Regions from separate parts of the Paenibacillus tianjinensis genome, predicted to be linked through region 4. Evidence: riboswitches for the same ligand, from Rfam matches in the RefSeq annotation. Region 4 holds a riboswitch; each other region holds the start of a gene.
What was found. A riboswitch is a leader RNA that binds a small molecule or an ion and turns the genes downstream of it on or off. The one in region 4 is predicted to bind cyclic di-AMP.
Positions count from the first base shown of each region.

Region 1: another riboswitch for cyclic di-AMP. It lies ahead of JRJ22_RS08700 (KamA family radical SAM protein); the one in region 4 lies ahead of JRJ22_RS00145 (resuscitation-promoting factor).
Region 2: another riboswitch for cyclic di-AMP. It lies ahead of JRJ22_RS08655 (alpha/beta fold hydrolase); the one in region 4 lies ahead of JRJ22_RS00145 (resuscitation-promoting factor).
Region 3: another riboswitch for cyclic di-AMP. It lies ahead of JRJ22_RS12715 (NfeD family membrane protein); the one in region 4 lies ahead of JRJ22_RS00145 (resuscitation-promoting factor).

Region 1 is NZ_CP070969.1:2,028,706-2,032,853, forward strand. Features, by position in the region: gene JRJ22_RS08690 (spore germination protein) at 1-142, opposite strand, end outside; gene JRJ22_RS08695 (DUF421 domain-containing protein) at 354-929, shown strand; gene JRJ22_RS08700 (KamA family radical SAM protein) at 939-2,090, opposite strand; cyclic di-AMP (ydaO/yuaA leader) riboswitch at 2,227-2,369, opposite strand; gene JRJ22_RS08705 (HAD family hydrolase) at 2,794-3,465, shown strand; gene JRJ22_RS08710 (mannitol-1-phosphate 5-dehydrogenase) at 3,521-4,148, shown strand, end outside.
Region 2 is NZ_CP070969.1:2,017,431-2,021,578, reverse strand. Features, by position in the region: gene JRJ22_RS08665 (ABC transporter ATP-binding protein) at 1-296, opposite strand, end outside; gene JRJ22_RS08660 (TrkH family potassium uptake protein) at 336-1,691, opposite strand; gene JRJ22_RS08655 (alpha/beta fold hydrolase) at 1,955-2,770, opposite strand; cyclic di-AMP (ydaO/yuaA leader) riboswitch at 2,777-2,909, opposite strand; gene JRJ22_RS08650 (DUF6803 family protein) at 3,102-3,596, shown strand; gene JRJ22_RS08645 (DUF2933 domain-containing protein) at 3,667-3,867, opposite strand; gene JRJ22_RS08640 (hypothetical protein) at 3,955-4,148, opposite strand, start outside.
Region 3 is NZ_CP070969.1:2,867,988-2,872,135, reverse strand. Features, by position in the region: gene JRJ22_RS12720 (flotillin family protein) at 1-1,359, opposite strand, end outside; gene JRJ22_RS12715 (NfeD family membrane protein) at 1,381-1,899, opposite strand; cyclic di-AMP (ydaO/yuaA leader) riboswitch at 2,081-2,268, opposite strand; gene JRJ22_RS12710 (P-loop nucleotide/nucleoside kinase family protein) at 2,582-3,178, shown strand; gene JRJ22_RS12705 (AraC family transcriptional regulator) at 3,259-4,086, opposite strand.
Region 4 is NZ_CP070969.1:29,846-33,993, reverse strand. Features, by position in the region: gene rsmA (16S rRNA (adenine(1518)-N(6)/adenine(1519)-N(6))-dimethyltransferase RsmA) at 1-590, opposite strand, end outside; gene rnmV (ribonuclease M5) at 587-1,138, opposite strand; gene JRJ22_RS00145 (resuscitation-promoting factor) at 1,289-2,443, opposite strand; cyclic di-AMP (ydaO/yuaA leader) riboswitch at 2,736-2,962, opposite strand; gene JRJ22_RS00140 (TatD family hydrolase) at 3,161-3,931, opposite strand; gene JRJ22_RS00135 (HD domain-containing protein) at 3,986-4,148, opposite strand, start outside.

The DNA of each region.
Region 1 (4,148 bases), 2.0 Mb from region 4:
CGAATTGATCTTTAAGTAAGAGGAGCGTATGAGCTAAAGAGGGATTAATAGAATGAACCTCCGGCTGCTTCTTGGATTTTTCGATCTTCTGACTCTGCTGTTTTTGCTGTGAAAAAACCCTTTTAAACCACCGGCCAAGCATCTGCTAATCACTCCATTCCAAGATAAATGATATGGATAATTTGTTCAAAATGATTAAATTTATTCCTCAACAGATTGTCCAGCACAAAGAGCCGCCCCCTCCAAAGGGGAAAAACAGAGCGGCTCAGGGAAATTTATAGGAAGAAATATGAATAGGAAACTTATATGCCTAACATACTAGATGAAAATCGGCATTACAGGAGGACTATGTGATGGATCTGGATTGGATATGGAAATCGGCTTTTCTAGTGGTAGTAGGTATAATCCTTCTGAGAATTGCGGGCAGAAAATCAATTTCACAAATGAGCATAGCCACGACAGTAATTATGATCTCAATCGGTACTACAATAGTTCAACCCATTGCGAATCATGAATTATGGAAAGCTGTTGGCTCTGCCACGGTATTTATTTTGTCATTACTCCTGATTGAATATTTACAATTAAAATATAATTGGCTTGAGAAATTACTAAGCGGCAAATCAAAGACCGTTATTGAGAACGGACAAATAAATGTACATAATCTCCGCGCTATCCGCATGTCAGTAGACCAACTTGAAATAAGGCTTAGAGAGCAGGGGATTTCGAGTTTCAAAGATGTCAAAACCGCTACCCTTGAACCCAACGGCCAATTAGGATACGAACTGATGCGGCATGCCAAGCCAGTGACGATCGGGGAATTGGAACGTATGCTTGGCTTGAAGCCGCAAGACAAGAAGGAACAGGGCCCTCTATTCAAAGAAGTGATTCAAGACCACCATGAGAGCGGGGTGGACTCAACCCTGCAGTAGTGGCAGTTTTTAGGTCGGTTTCTGACAAGCGACAGTAATAACACTTTCCACGTTTTTTCTTGCTGGTTTGCTCCAATGCTGTTCATTTCCTGGAAGGTCATCGAACCATTCTGCATCATCGGGACAATCCAGAATCATGAACTTGCCGTATTTTTGATCTCTTGACTGATGGTATTTGAGATACGCCTTGCCCTGGTCAATTGCCAGAATTTCTATTTTGCCGGAGGAATGGCTCATAGATAACCGTACTCTTTTACCTAGTCCAGAGGTTCTTGCCTTAGCTTCTTCTACAATTTGATAAACACGGGCAAGCGGCAGTACAAATTCCCGGTTGCCGGCGACCGGACGGTTAATAAAAAAGTAATAAGGGGTAACACCTGCCCAGGAAAGCCGGTCCAGGAGTTCTCCCAAAACAACAGGATTATCATTAATGCCTTTAAGGATCGGTGTCTGATTGACGACAATTGCGCCAGCATTATGGAGGGCTGAAAAGGCTCTTTTTGCTTCTTCTGTAATTTCCCGGGGGTGATTAATATGAGCCATCACATATATCCGTCTGTCTTTGGTGGAGTGGGACCGGATTAGCTCGAGCAGTTCATTGTCCTCGGATATACGCATTGGATTATATACGGGGATTTTGGAACCGAGACGGATAATTTTTACATGATCAATGGCTCTTAATCTCTCAATGATTGAACGAAGTTTGGGGGTGGAGAGGATTAAACTGTCTCCGCCGGTAAGAAGCACATTGTTTATCTCCGGATGGTTAGCGATATACTCCAGACCTGGCGAAACATCGGACACTGCTTCTTTGACATCATTACGGAATAAACGCTTACGGAAGCAATACCGGCAGTAAGCCCCGCAGACTTCGGATACGATTAGGAGAGCTGTGGTCTTGTATTTATGCTGGCATCCGGGCACAACATAATTTGTATCCTCATCTGAGGCGTCCCAGCGCCCGTACTCCGTTAGTTCACCTTCACCCGGAATCACGAGCTTTCGAATAGGGTCTTCCGGATTGTCCCAATCAATCAGTGAAAGATAGTAATCATTCACTCGAAATACAAATTTGTCCGTGACTACCTTAAGTCTCTCCTTTTCCGGCCCAGAGATCATCTCAATCTTATTGATATCCGTTATGTACCTTACCTTTTCCAAATAAATCTCTCCTTTAATCTCATTTGTGTGAGAAGGAGGGAGCCTTGGTATCAATAGCCTAACTGCTGCCAGCAGGGTCAAAACAGCACAAAAAGAGACCCTTAGAAAAGGGTCTCTGTGATGTAAGTTACAAAAAAGCAGACCCATCCACTACTGACGAGGTTAGCTGACGGACTCGGGTAAGATGGTACCCTACACTCTAATTTGAATGATTCGCCCCAATTGACTGGTTCCCCCGCTTTCCAGCTGTAAATTCTGGAAATTAAGCGTAGGTAAAGTATACCCATGTTGCTTTGAAATGTCAAAAGTATTCCCGCACCTTTTAATCGCTTATTTTTTGAGCTCAAAAAATTTTTTTCTGGTTACTCTCGTCCACCTGGGACAGAGAAATAATTCCAGGCAGTTGCGTTTCTGTTCGGTAATTGCGTAAATCCTGCTGTCCCAAGGGTTTCACGTTCTTACAGAGACAGTTAAGGGAATGCCGAAACAGCTTGTTCGTTCCGTCAGTAGACTGCCAATTTAACATCACTGCAAGCGCTTTCATATCATGTAAAGCTTTCTGCCGCGCTTGACGTATTTGGAAATCCTTTGTTATGGTTTTTATAAGCAAAAGCCAGCAAAACCGGCCTTTTGTAGAACTTCGCCCCTGTTTTGCGTAAGATATTCTAACCCAACCAACTAAAACTGAGGGAGATGATTGAGTTTGATCAAGGGTATCATATTTGATTTTGATGGAACGATTATCGACACCGAAACGGCTTGGTACACGGCATTTAGTGAGGCTTACGAAGAGCATGGAGTAGAATTGACGCTTGAACAGTACTCCACCTGTATCGGAACCAGTTTAAACACCTTTAATCCGTACGAATATCTTATGACAGATTTGAAGCTTCCTATCGACAAGGAGGATTTCAAAAGAGCTGTTCAGCAGAGACATAGTAAACTTATGGAGCTTGAGACGATACGTCCGGGAATCCAGTATTATTTGGATTCAGCCAAAGAAGTTGGGTTGCGTATGGGGCTGGCGTCCAGCTCATCTATGGAATGGGTGGAGAAATATCTGGATCAATTGGGGATCCGGCATTATTTCGAGTGTATACGGACGTCGGATCATGTTGAAAATGTGAAACCGGACCCTGAATTATACAATCAGGCTTTAACTTGTCTGGGGATTATGCCTGATGAGGCTGTGGCTATTGAAGATTCACCGAATGGGTCTAAGGCAGCCGCAGCAGCGGGGATGAACTGTGTCGTTATCCCCAATAATATTACAAGTTTCCTGGAGTTTGAACCCTCGCATCACATCATAGAAAGCTTAAGTCACCTCGATTTTGATCATGTCCTTACCCGTCGCTGCTTCCAGAAAACTGGTTAAAGAACGCTGAAACCGAAACGAATCTTAATACAAGGGGGACGCCTTATTGAGAGCAGTGCATTTTGGCGCTGGAAATATTGGCAGAGGGTTTATTGGTCCAATGCTGTCGAAATCAGGCTACAAGGTTTGTTTTGTCGGACGGAATAAGAAACAAATCACTCAACTGCAGAAGCGTGGTCAATATCAAGTGACTTTGGCCAATGAGGACCGGGACAGTTTTATAGTGAGTAATGTAACAGCGATTCATATAGGGGAAGCTGATGATGTGGCAAAAGCTATAGCGGAGGCTGAAATTGTAACAACGGCAGTGGGAATATTGGCACTCAAGGATATCGCCAGTTCAATAGCCAGGGGAATAGAGCTCAGACTTAAAAGCGATAATCCTAAACCGCTTCATGTGTTTGCCTGCGAGAATGGGATTAAGAGCAGCAGGAGATTAAAGGAATCCGTATATCTTCATCTGAAGCACTCCTTCAGAGAAAAGGCAGACCACTGCATAGCTTTTCCCAATGTTATGGTGGATCGGATAGTACCTGTGCAAAAAAATAAAGATTCGCTTGAAATCCTTGTTGAGCCTTACAAAGAATGGGTTATTCCCCGCAGTGAGATAATGAGTGGATATAACGAAATCCAAGGTGCTCACTATGTCAATTCTTTAGATCCGTACCTTGAGCGAAAGCTAT
Region 2 (4,148 bases), 2.0 Mb from region 4:
AGCTTCAGGTTCTCCAATGCCGTAAACTTGGTGTAGAAGTTGGGGAATTCAAACGCAACGCCAATCTGCTCGAAATACTCAGGTCCAGTATCTTTAATTTCTGTGCCCATTACTTTCACACTGCCCAGATAGTTTTTGAGGACTCCGATCAGTATCTTTTGCGTTGTGCTTTTGCCGGCCCCCGATGGACCCAGAAACCCAAATATTTCTCCCTTAGGTATCGTGAAATCAAGACCGCGAAGTGCAGCTTCCTTTGTATTGGGGTAAGTAAAATGTAGATTCTTTACTTCAATCATGACTTCATCCCCTTATTCATTTAGTGCTCGGACAAAATGCTAGCCGATCAGAAGCTTATCCTCGGGATAGCGATACTTTTGCTTGACGCTTTTTTGTGCCAGAGCAAAAGCCAAGGTTAAGGGTCCTAGTCTTCCGATATACATTGTAACTATGATAATCCCTTTGCCCATTGATGATAGTTCTGGCGTTATCCCCATAGACATCCCTACTGTTCCGAAGGCGGAGGTTGCTTCGAAGAGAAGTGCGAGAAAATCCTTTTGATGAGGATATTCTGTAATCGTTAAAAGAAAGGCAACTCCGAGAACCACCCCCATAGAAATGGTCATCACCGCGAGTGACCTGAAAATAATCTCTTGAGAGATCCGCTTTTTAAGAAGCTGGACGTCAGCCTTCCCTTTAACCGTTGCAATAATACTTAACATAATCACAGCGAAAGTAGTTGTTTTTATCCCCCCTCCTGTCGATCCGGATGAAGCGCCAATAAACATCAGGAAGATCATGAAAAACTGGGAAGCCGGCAGCATCGCAGCAATATCAATGGAGTTAAAACCAGCCGTCCGCGTTACTACACCTTGGAAATATCCTGCCCAGATTCGTTCGCTCCAGGAGAGAGTACTAAAGGTCTTGGTATTAAAGAGTTCAATCGTAAATATCACCAGAAATCCGGCCATACACAGAAATCCGGAAGTGAGCAGAACAATTTTAGTGTGAAAGGACAGATCCCTCCACCTTCTTTTCCGGTACAAATCCAAAATCACTGTAAACCCGATCCCTCCGATGATAAATAAACATGAGATGACGATATTAATTAACGGGTCACCGACATAACGGCTCAGACTGTCCGGCCACAACGAAAAACCAGCGTTATTGAAGGCAGAGACGGAATGGAATATTCCATAGTAAATAGATCTTTCCACCCCCATTTCATTTGCCCACCGGAGAGTTAATAATAATGCTCCTATAGTCTCGACGATAAAAGAAATGAGGAAGATGCTGAGTGATAAACGGACAACACCTTGAGTTGTCACAGAGTTGGCGGATTGTTGGATAAGCAGACGATCTTTTAATCCGATCTTTTTCCCCATAACCACAGCTATTAGGACCCCAAAGGTCATAAACCCCAAACCGCCAATTTGAATAAGCAGTAAGATTATGATTTGTCCGAAGTGTGAAAAGTCCATCCCTGTATCGAGTACCACTAGACCCGTCACGCAGACAGCTGAAGTTGAGGTAAACAATGCGTTCAGCCAGCCTACACTACTACCTGTGGATGAAGATAGCGGTAAGGATAGCAGCACAGCTCCAAGTAATATGGGTGCAGCAAAACCGAGCAGAATAATCCTGGAAGAAGTCAGTTTGAGTTTCTGGAAGAACAAGATTTTATCAAATAACATATTAGAGGCTCCTGTTACAATCAAATTTTTACACCAGTCCTTGAAAAAACACAAAAAGAGCCCGCTAGTGGCAGGCTCCTCCGGATACAACAATATACAATTAGTACCATTATAGGGTTCGCTAAAGCAATTGTAAAGAGAATTCGTTTATTCAGAGGATCCGTCTCTTCACCTCATCAATAAACAACTCTGCAGCCGTTTCTACAGTATAAGGAAAGACGCTCTGTGTCGTATGCAAATAAAGCACACCATGCATCACCCTTCTACTTGCCGGATGCTGCCTGCCGGAAACATTGCTGGTCTTGTAAATAATCAAGCACTAGCCGGTTAAAATGCTGCGGCTGGCATAGGTGGCTGGGGTACATGGCATCATCAAGTATCGCTAAACGAGCAAGCGGATATTGAGCCACCGTTTTTTTTGCCTGCTCCAGAACCCTTTCATTCAGATTCCCTGTTACACAAAGAACGGGAATTTGCAGCCCCGCTGCGAACCCGAAGGAGTCTGCCTGTCTTAGCGCCAGTCGCTGCTTGATTAATTCTGTTGTCCGTTCCTGCAAAAGCTCTCTTCTCAGAATATGGTAGGCCGAGAGCCACTTGTTGTATGTGATACGTAAAGATCGCATAAACATTTCCGCAGGGAGATAGTGGGCTGCCAAAGCGCATATTTCAAAGATCCCCATCGCTCTTCCGGCTAAAGCTGCGTCACCACCATGAAAGTAACTGTCTACGAATACCATATTTATTACCCGTTCAGGGTACAGATATGCAAATTTCCGGGCAATCATGGCCCCACTGGAACAAGCTACAATTACAGCCCGGACCACATCCAGTTCGTCCAATAGCCCCTTTAAATCTTCACATTGTGTGTCTATGATCCGGCTAATTTCTACGTTCATTTTCCCCGATCTTCCATTTCCTCTTAGGTCAAAGACGATCACCTTAGCCCGCTTGCTGAAATAATCCGCTTGAGGTTCAAATATTTGATGGGAGGTTGAATGATCATGAATAAAAACAATAGGTAGACCACTGCCGGACATTTCGTAATACAGTGTGGTTTCATTGACTTCAATATGCGTCATTACATGTGCCCCTCTCTTGGACGCTTACGGGGTTAGCTGCCGGATTCGGGCTAGAGAGCTGCCCTACTCGATCTCTCGAGATTCACCCCGGGATCATTGGTTCCCCCGCTTCCTGGACGGAATTAAGCGGTTCATCAGAATGAGTAAATTTATTCCAGTTAAAAACACAAAAAGAGCCCGCTGTTGGCAGGCTCCTCCGGATATAGCAATATAAAATTAATCCAATTATATAGTTCGCCCTGATCATTGTAAAGGAAATCTCCATACTTTCCACACACTTTCCCCCTATACTAACTTTGTAGTAACAATATTAGATGGGGGAAATAAACGAATGAATATGACGCATTACATGTCCCTTTTGATGGACAACCAGCCATGGAATCTGATCATTTTTATGGCAATCCCGGTCATTTTTGCTGAGACCATTACGGTGACCGAGTTTTTTATTCTTTTCAACAAAAATGTCAAAGGCAGCCTAAGAGCTTTTAACCGGATCTGCAGCATTTTGGCCGGTCTGTACTTTACAGGAGTATTCCTATATCTGTTCCCGACCGCTTTTGTCCCTCTGACTGTAAATGGGGAATGGCATACCTGGGTAGATGTAGTCGCGGTAGGATTCTATTTGAGCGGTGTAATCTTCCTACTGCCTCTTGCCCTGCTGGACCTTGGCCTTATTGGACGTAAGCGTACGGAGGAAGAAAAGCTGAAACTCCACTTTATTCTTGTCAGCGGATTCCTGGTCGTTGCACACATCGCAATGATCTTCGGAATGGTTAATCCCGAGATTGTAAGCAGTATGGGCGGCATGAGTGGAATGACTCATTAATAGTAAGATGAAAGACTCCGGAGATCATCTCCGGAGTCTTTTTTCGAGTAATCCCGCCTATCTCCTACCTTTAAACAGCTCTATTCTTTAAATCTTGCACTTCCTTTTGCAACAACTCATTTTGTGCTTTTAACTGCAATAATTCTTGCTCCACCACACCGGCGGATAGCTGTTTCTTATGCGGACCATGGCCGTGTCCACCACGCATACCAAACATCATAAATATCATCATTAACGGACATACCAGCACAGCTAACCAAGACCAATCCATATCATTACCTCCACAAAATAAGATTTGTTATATTTTCATTGTAAGAAATGTCTGTGTAGAAAATGTGTTGATAGTTTTGAAAGGAGCTTATTTTTTCGATCTTTTGTTCAACTTCAATACTCTCAGCACCAGAAACAGGCTTATCCCGATAAGTACTGCACAGATCAGAAATGTTTTCACTATATAACCGAAATGGAGCAGTGAGTCGCTTTGGAAAGAAACGGCTGAAAGGGTCATACACATTACACCTATTCCCATAAAGAAAAAGGCGATAAGCCATT
Region 3 (4,148 bases), 2.8 Mb from region 4:
TGTCTGGGTCAGTTCAGGAATCTGGGTCATGATTTTGGCGATATCCCCGGTAATTTTGTTCACACCGGATGAAGCTCCATCCTGGGAAATCACTGTAATCTTATCGACCTTAGCCAGCGGGGAAGCGATTTTATCAGCCAGCTCTGGCAGAACCTTTAAGAATTCCACCGTGAGCGCGGCTTGCGTGAACTGTTTATACGCTTCCGCTTTCTTCTCTAGTGCCCCTGCTTCGGCCGCACCGGCCAGTTGAACAATCTCAGCGTTTGCTTTCCCCTTCGCAAGTTCTGCTTCCGCTGTTGCCAGCCCGCGTCTGGTCGTTGTGGCAGCCTCTGCTTCGGCCTCAAGAATTTGCCGCTGCTTGGCCGCTTCCGCTCTCATAATCGTTGCCTGGTTTTCCGCCTGAGCAGGCTTAATCACCGTTGCCTCCAGCTCCTTCTGTCTCAGCTCAACTTCGATTTCCCGGACGGTCCGGTTGGCTTCCGCTTCCATCTGCGTAATTTTGACCTGTTCTGTAACCAGCGACTGCTTGATTTTATTCTGCTGCAATTCATACGCAAGATCCGCCTGCGCCTTCTTCACTTCCGTCTCCAGCTTAAAGTCCGCCTGCTTAATGTTCAGATCCTTCTCAAACAAGGATTCTTTGGCGCGGGCAGCAGTTTCCGCTTCAATGGTCGCCTGATGCGCATTGGCTTTGGCAATGGAAGATTCTTTCTCCGCCTCGGCCTGCTTGATCTGGATGTCACGTTCCGCTTCCGCTTTGGCAATGCTTGCATCACGGCGGATGCGCTCAATTTCCGGAACGCCCATATTGTCGATATACCCTTTGTCGTCGGTAATTTTCTTAATAGTGAAGCTGACCACTTCCAGTCCCATCTTGTCGAGGTCTTCCGAGCAGGTTTCCCGCATCTTACTGTTGATTTCGTCAGGTGTCTTTAGAATCGATTCAACCGTTAATTGTCCGATCAAGCCGCGTAAATGCCCTTCCACCGAATGCAGGATTATCGTCTCGCGGTCTTCTTCCGGCCGGTCGATAAACTGCTCACTGGCCGTCAGAATAGCAGTAGGGTCACTTTTGATCTTAATCTGGGCCACTGCCTCCAAGTTGAGCTTGATGCCTTGCCGGGAGAACATCGCCTGCGCTGGGATGACATCAAAGCTCATCAGCATCATGGAGATAGTCTTGCTGTTCTGGAAGCCGGGGATGACGAATGTCCCTCCGCCCTGCACCACTCTCTTCCCGCCGAGGCCGAACACAATCATTGCCTGATTGGGCGGAACTTTTTTATAAGCGTTCACGATACTAAGTAGAGCCAGCAGGATTACAACAACAATAGCCGCGATTGTATAAAGAATTACCATTAGTTCGACACTCCCTGTTATTTATAATTGTTCAAATTCTCTCTCAAATAGAGTTACTGTTGCCATTCCTTTATCCACCTTCAAAATAATTACTCTGTCGCCTTTTGCAAGCTGCTGGCCGGCTTCTGCTCTCACCCCAAGGGAGCGCATCGTTCCGTGCAGCACATATTTCATTTCCCCAACCGCACCATCCATTGCAGGAATGCTGATGTATCCGAGCTGGCCCGCCTGTTCATAGTCCATTTCATTCATGCTGCTGTCATACCGGGTCATCACCCGGGCCAGCACTACATACATCAGACAGCCTAGCAGCAACGCAACCACGGTGGAGATCAGGACCACTGCAAGCATCGTCATCCCGCTGAACCGGGTAAACACATAACCCGTTCCGCCCCAGACCGTGACAAACACCATCAGCGGAAGTATGGGCACAAAGCCCGGACCTCCGGCATCACCGCCTCCCACATGCATGTGACCTGCCAGGCCATGCCCATGAAATCCGCCGCTGAGGAGGAGCAGTAGTCCTACCCAGAAGCACACGATAAATACAGTAATGATATTAATCCCACCTTTTAGCACTTCATATCGAATAATAGTATTTAATTTTGTTGTTATAAGAATTTTACTTCTCATACAGATCGACAATCCAACCTGTAGGCGCAGCAAAAAGACCACAGAAGCGGCAGGGCTCTCCGTGGTCGGTTAATCGATCATGGCGCTCATCCTCTCTCTTCGAGGCTTACGGGGTTAGCTGACGGATTCGGGCAGCGAGATTGCCCTACCCTGCCGGATATGCTAATCAGCACTCAGCAAGGATTCACCCCGGGGTGAACGGCAGCGGTCTGAGCGAACGCTGTCTTCACCATTGGTTCCCCCGTTCCCATTAACGGAATTCAGCCATTTGAGAACAGTTATAGTATTCGGTTGCTGATTTGAATCTTACGCCTGCGGCCGTTTAATGTAAAACCTTAAGTGTGGAAAAAAAAGACAGAGAATGCCGCCTCTTCACGAATGAAGGCGTATTCTTTAACTTCGCTCTTAAGCGGTCGATGATTTACTCATGATTACGCCGTTTCTCATAAGCTGTCCCGTCGGGCAATACAAGCTCCGCTATCATAAGCCCGATTCCCTCTCCTATTTTGATTACCAGCATACAGGTAAGTCATGTTACGATAGGGGAGCTGATAATCAACCCGACTCGTATAGTAAGGAGCCTACTGCAATGAACAAACTCGTCTTTTTCCTGGGTCCGGCAGGCGCCGGTAAAACCACATTAGCCAAGGCTGTCGCTTCCCGCCGTAAAGCCGCCTTTTTCGACATGGATATTTTATTGAGGCCTGCGGCAGATGCTATTATGACTATGCACGGACTAGATCCCACTGATAGGGACTCGGCAGAATATAAAAGACTGTGCCGCGACCTGGGGTACCGGATCACAATGGATGCCGCACTTGATAATCTTGGCCTGGACAGCGATGTTTTTGTGGTGGGCCCATTTACGAAGGAAGCGGCGAATCCCGGCTGGATTGAAAACGAGCTGAGCCGGATTGGCCTTACACTGCAGGAGGTTGAAGTCAAGGTCGTGCTGGTCACATTAGCTGACGAGGAGCTGTTCCGCGAGCGGATACAAGGCAGGCATTCCCCGCTGGATGACTGGAAGTTCCGGAATTGGGAGGTCTTCCGCTCTTCACTGGGCAGCCGTACGGTTACATGGCCGCTGCCCGAAGCAAACGTGGCGCTAATCGACAATTCGCATCCTGATCTAGCGGTCACTACTGAGCTCGTAGAGCAGTTTATCTATCAAGATGATGATGTATAAATCGAATCAAGAACATTCTACGGTGCAGTTTCAATCTGGGTAGGAGCATTTTTTATTGCCCTGGGTATTTTACAATTTATTTAATCCAAACCGTGCAGCTGCTTGAACTGCTCAGGCTTCATTCCGGTTAACCGTTTGAACACCGCGCAGAAGTAGCTCGCGTTCTCAAAACCTGTCAGCTGTGCGATTTCGTACAGTTTTTTTTCACGTTCCTGATACATCAATTGCTTGCTCCGGTTAATGCGCTGCTTATTGATATAGGTTACCGGCCGGTCATGAACCGTACGCTGAAACAGCCTGCACAAATATTGCGGAGAAACAGAGATTACCTCCGCCAGCTCCTTTAAGGTCAGTGTCCGGTGCAGATGAAGCTCAATATGCTCCAGCACCGGTTTGATCCGCTCAAGCTCATCCTCCTTATTCGGGGCAGGAGGCAGATTTCTTTTCAAATCCAGCAGCAGCGAGTACAGCAGCTTGGAACGTTCCATGTTCACTTCGAGATCGTTGCCACCCGGCAGCAGCAGCATTTCTTTAAGCGGAGCAAGAAGTTCAGCTTCCCTTAATCTCCAGATACCTGACTCGCGGATGCCCGCATACGACAGCATCCCCCCGGCCTCTCTCCCCTGAAACGATATCCAGGCCAGCTCCCACTCCCGGCTAACCGGTGTATAGGAATGCGGAATATCAGGAAAGGTAATGAATACATCTCCCGGGCCGACAATCTGCCGTTTATCTTTTATCGTCAGCTCGCCCTTGCCGTCCAAAATCTGATGCAGCTGATAATCCGGAAACCCTGCCGGACGTTCAGTCTCTTCCTGGTGTTCCCAATATCCGATCGTTGTAGCATACAGCGGCAGCTGAACCGTATCCTCTGTCCCGCAAAAAACCATCATGCTCTCCAAGTCCATTCACCTGTTTCATATATTGTTATTTCACTATAATATCCTTGTATATCTTATAGGCATTTGCC
Region 4 (4,148 bases):
AACACTGTGCGCGGTACAATGCAGACCAGCTCAGGCTCGCTGTAATATTGCACGGCAATGCTTAAGCTGCCATATTCCTTGCCGCCCGGGGAAGCCGCCATACGCTCGGCAACCTCCTTCTGGATCATGACGACAATATTATCAAGCGGAAGCTTCTCCTCCAGCAGTTTCATGAGGATAGGCGTCGTCACATAATACGGCAAATTGGCCACAACACTAACTTTCTCCACGGAAGCGAAATCTTCAGCAAACAGCTCCTGCAGATTCACTTTCAGCACATCATCATTGCGCACCTTGACATGCGGATAAGCAGCCAGCACATCCCGCAGGATCGGGATCAGACGACGGTCAATTTCTACCGCAGTAACCGCCCCTGCCTCCATGGCGAGCCGCTCCGTTAACGCGCCAATACCCGGGCCGATCTCCAAAGCGCCTGACGAAGCGCTAAGCCCCGCGGCTTCAACAATTTTATCCAGAATATTCTGGTCGATCAGAAAGTTCTGACCCAAGCTTTTTTTGAACGAAAATCCGTAGCGCTGAATGATTTCCTTAGTCCGTGTTGGGGATGAGATGTTCTCATGTCCGCTCATGTAGTAATGCCTCCCTGATCAATTTGCGCGAGGGCTGCTTCGAATTCCTCCCGCGTAATACCAAACATCGCCAGCCGCTTGAAAAGCTGCTTGCCGTTACAGTAGCCAATGCCCAGCGCATTGCCGAGTGCCATTCTCCGTTCTGCCGCTGCCGGATGCACCAGCATTCCGGCTGCCATCAGATCATCAAGCCCGATTAGAGCCGGTGCCCCCTCAAAGGACGTATGCACATGCTCAAGTGCATGGCGGATCGCTTCTGGCGAAGCATTCTCTACACCGATATCGCCTCTTCGGGTAGCATCCTTCTCCGGTATAAAGGCATGCTTGCAGCCCGGTACCTTGGACGATACAATCTTGCGTATGCGTTCTCCAGCATGGTCAGGATCCGTAAGGATTATAACCCCTCTGCGCTCCATCGCCAGCGCAATTTTGGCAATGACCTTGCGGTCTACTGCGGATCCGCCCGTCTCTATCGTATCGGCCTCTACCGCCCGTTTAACGGCTACCGTATCACTTTTGCCTTCCACCACAATTAATTCCTTGATCATCGTTACGCTCCTTCCAGGTGCAACACAAAAAGAAGAGGATTCGCTCCTCTTCTTTTTGGCTAAAGAATGTATAAGTGATGAGCTAGACCGTTCGTAAAGTGCTACCCTCACTATATCGTATTAATCACTAATTTGCAAAATACAGCCGCCTTAATTCAGCTCCGGCTTCACAGGTCCGATCACATAGATCGTACGGGATTTCCGGCCGAAATTACGGGCGTTACTCAGTGAATCGTAGTATACATCGATCTTGTTGCCTTGGATGGCACCGCCTGTATCCTCTGCACGGCGAAACCCTAATCCCTCAATGTACACCCACCAGCCGATAGGTATTACATCTGGATCAACAGCAATAGTACGGCCTTCCGTTACGCGTGTTCCGGAAGCTGTTTTTGTTCCAATTCCCGGCTCTTCGGAAGAATAAGCGGTCATGGAGACATTTTTGATCATTCTCTTATACTCAAAATCTACGCCTGCCTTGTGCACGACGTTGCTTGCTGCAGTAGTTTTGGCTGAACTGGAGGTAGTTTTTTTGGTGGAAGTTGCTGCAGCTACAGTTGCTTTGGGAAGTGCCTTAGTTCCAACGGCAATAACCTTGTCTTTGGTAACCGTCTGAACTTCCTTGCCGACCATGCTCATGGATACCAGCTTACCGTCCTGATAAGTCTTTTCGATATGCTGGATGATCGCGCCTGGTTTGCCTGCCTGTGCCACTCTTACGTCTCCCTTGTACAGGGAAGGGTCTGCGGTTTTGATGACCCGGAAAGGCAAGCTTACGGTCCGTTCCACCATTTGTTTGGTGACACGTACAATCTTAACTTCCATACCGGGTGAAACTGCGGTTTCAAGCGAAGGGAAAATCTTGTCATTGCTCTCCAGGCTATAACCTAGTTTTTGGATGGCCTCACCGAGTTTATCCTCAGTGGTGTACAACGTTTTGGTTGTACCATCTGCAGTAAGCGTGAGCTTCTGCGCTCGGGTAATTACGACACGGTCGCCGTCTTGTATTTCATCACTAAGGCCAATGGATACTTCATCATGCGGCAGCAGCGAAATTTGTTCTTTTGCCAGCACGTCGCTGAGCAGCGCTTCACGCGTCTCCAGCGTCAGTACTTCACCGTCTATTACTAAATTTATAACTTTATTGCCTTGACCGTGTACGTACAGCAGAATAAGCAGCGCGATAACGATTGATACCACACCTGCAAGCGAAAGTACGCGAGGATTCACTTGCTTCCACCGTAATGCGAAAGACCTGCTGGATGATTGCGAATCATGGGATACCTCTGGTTGGAATACGCCCACTCTCTCCATCCTCCTTACATAGCCCCGTCGTCCAAGTAGTATATCTAAGAAGACTGAATGATTTCAGACGAAACTAAGTTTGAGATTGCAACAGGATACGCCCGCATTGCTTCAGCGTTTCCTGCTCATGGATCGCCTGCTCGGCATAGCAGCTCCAGATCACCTGTTATACAACAGTATGCTGGGGACATTCACATTATTCAAAACAAAAGAAGCCTAAAAAGAGTTCATAGAGGACTCTTTCGTGGCTTCTCCGGATGTCAGAATACGCGAGAATGTTTATGCACGAGGTTTCCTCTCTTACTGGCGCTTACGAGGTTAGCTGTCGGGTTCGGGCATAAGAGAGACGCCCTATCTCAGGTCACCCGCTCACGGCGGTTGCCCTCAAATTCACCCCGAGACCACATAAAGAAATCAAATAGTGTCTGCGGCATTTCGTGTTGTACTCTATGTACGTTCATGCGGCAGTGCAATATTGGTTCCCCCGTTCTCCATACGGAGACTCAGCGAGACGATCCATGAATCAGTGACTGTTACACTAACAACAGCTCACTGCACTGAAAAGATGATATCCTGTTTTGATGCATGTTGTAAAGGACGATTCAACAACGTTTACGCAGAAATATGGTTAAAATATTGTAATAATCAGCCATTTTGAGATTAAAAAAGTTTAATATATCGGCTATACTTCTTTTTTCACCGGTTTTCCTCCCGATTTCAGACAATCCCAAATCGTACCAGTGCGTTCGCATACGTAATTTCCGCCAATTCCTGTAAATCAATCCCTTTTATTTCCGCGGCTGCTTCTGCTACCAGCCTGACATAACCGCTCTCATTTCGCTTCCCTCTGAAGGGGTGCGGGGTCAAATAAGGCGAGTCCGTTTCAATCAGCAGACGGTCCAGCGGAGTCTTCTCAAGCACCTCTTTGGGAACCCTTGCATTCTTGAAAGTAATGGGTCCGCCGAAGGACAAATGGAAGCCAAGATCCAGGCACATTTTGGCGGTTTCCCAGCTGCCGGAGAAAGAGTGCATTACTCCGCCGACCTCGTTTGCTTTCTCTTCGCGCAGAATCCGAACCACATCCTCATGGGCATCCCGGTTATGAATACAGATCGGCATTCCCAGTTCCCGGGCTAGCCCGATTTGCTTGCGGAGTACTTCCTGCTGTACCTCTTTGGGGGAGGTATCCCAGTAATAGTCCAGTCCGATTTCGCCGATGGCGACTACTTTGGGATGGCTGCATAACGAAGCGATCCATTCCAGATCCCCGTCCTTCATGTCAATGGCATCTACAGGATGCCATCCGACGGCTGCATAAATATAATCATAGGTTTCCGCCAATTTCATGGTCGTCGGGATCGTTTCCCGGTTAAATCCGATATTGATCATTTTAGTCACTCCGGCTTCCAGCGCACGCGCGATTACCTGTTCACGGTCCTCGTCGAATTGCGGAGCATCCAAATGGGTATGGGTGTCAAATAATTGCATAACGCAGCTTCCTTTCTGTCATCATTTCTATGATGAATTCCAACTTTTTTTGTATTATTTTGCAAAAATCCCTGCTACGGAGGACGGTAGCTGTGAAAGTGCTTTCTGCAGCTTATCCTGCGGGAAATACAGATGATATCTGCCGCGGTGAATCCCGCTGATGGAGCGTACAATATCCGATACCTCCGAGATTTCCCTTAGCTTGTCGTGACGGTCG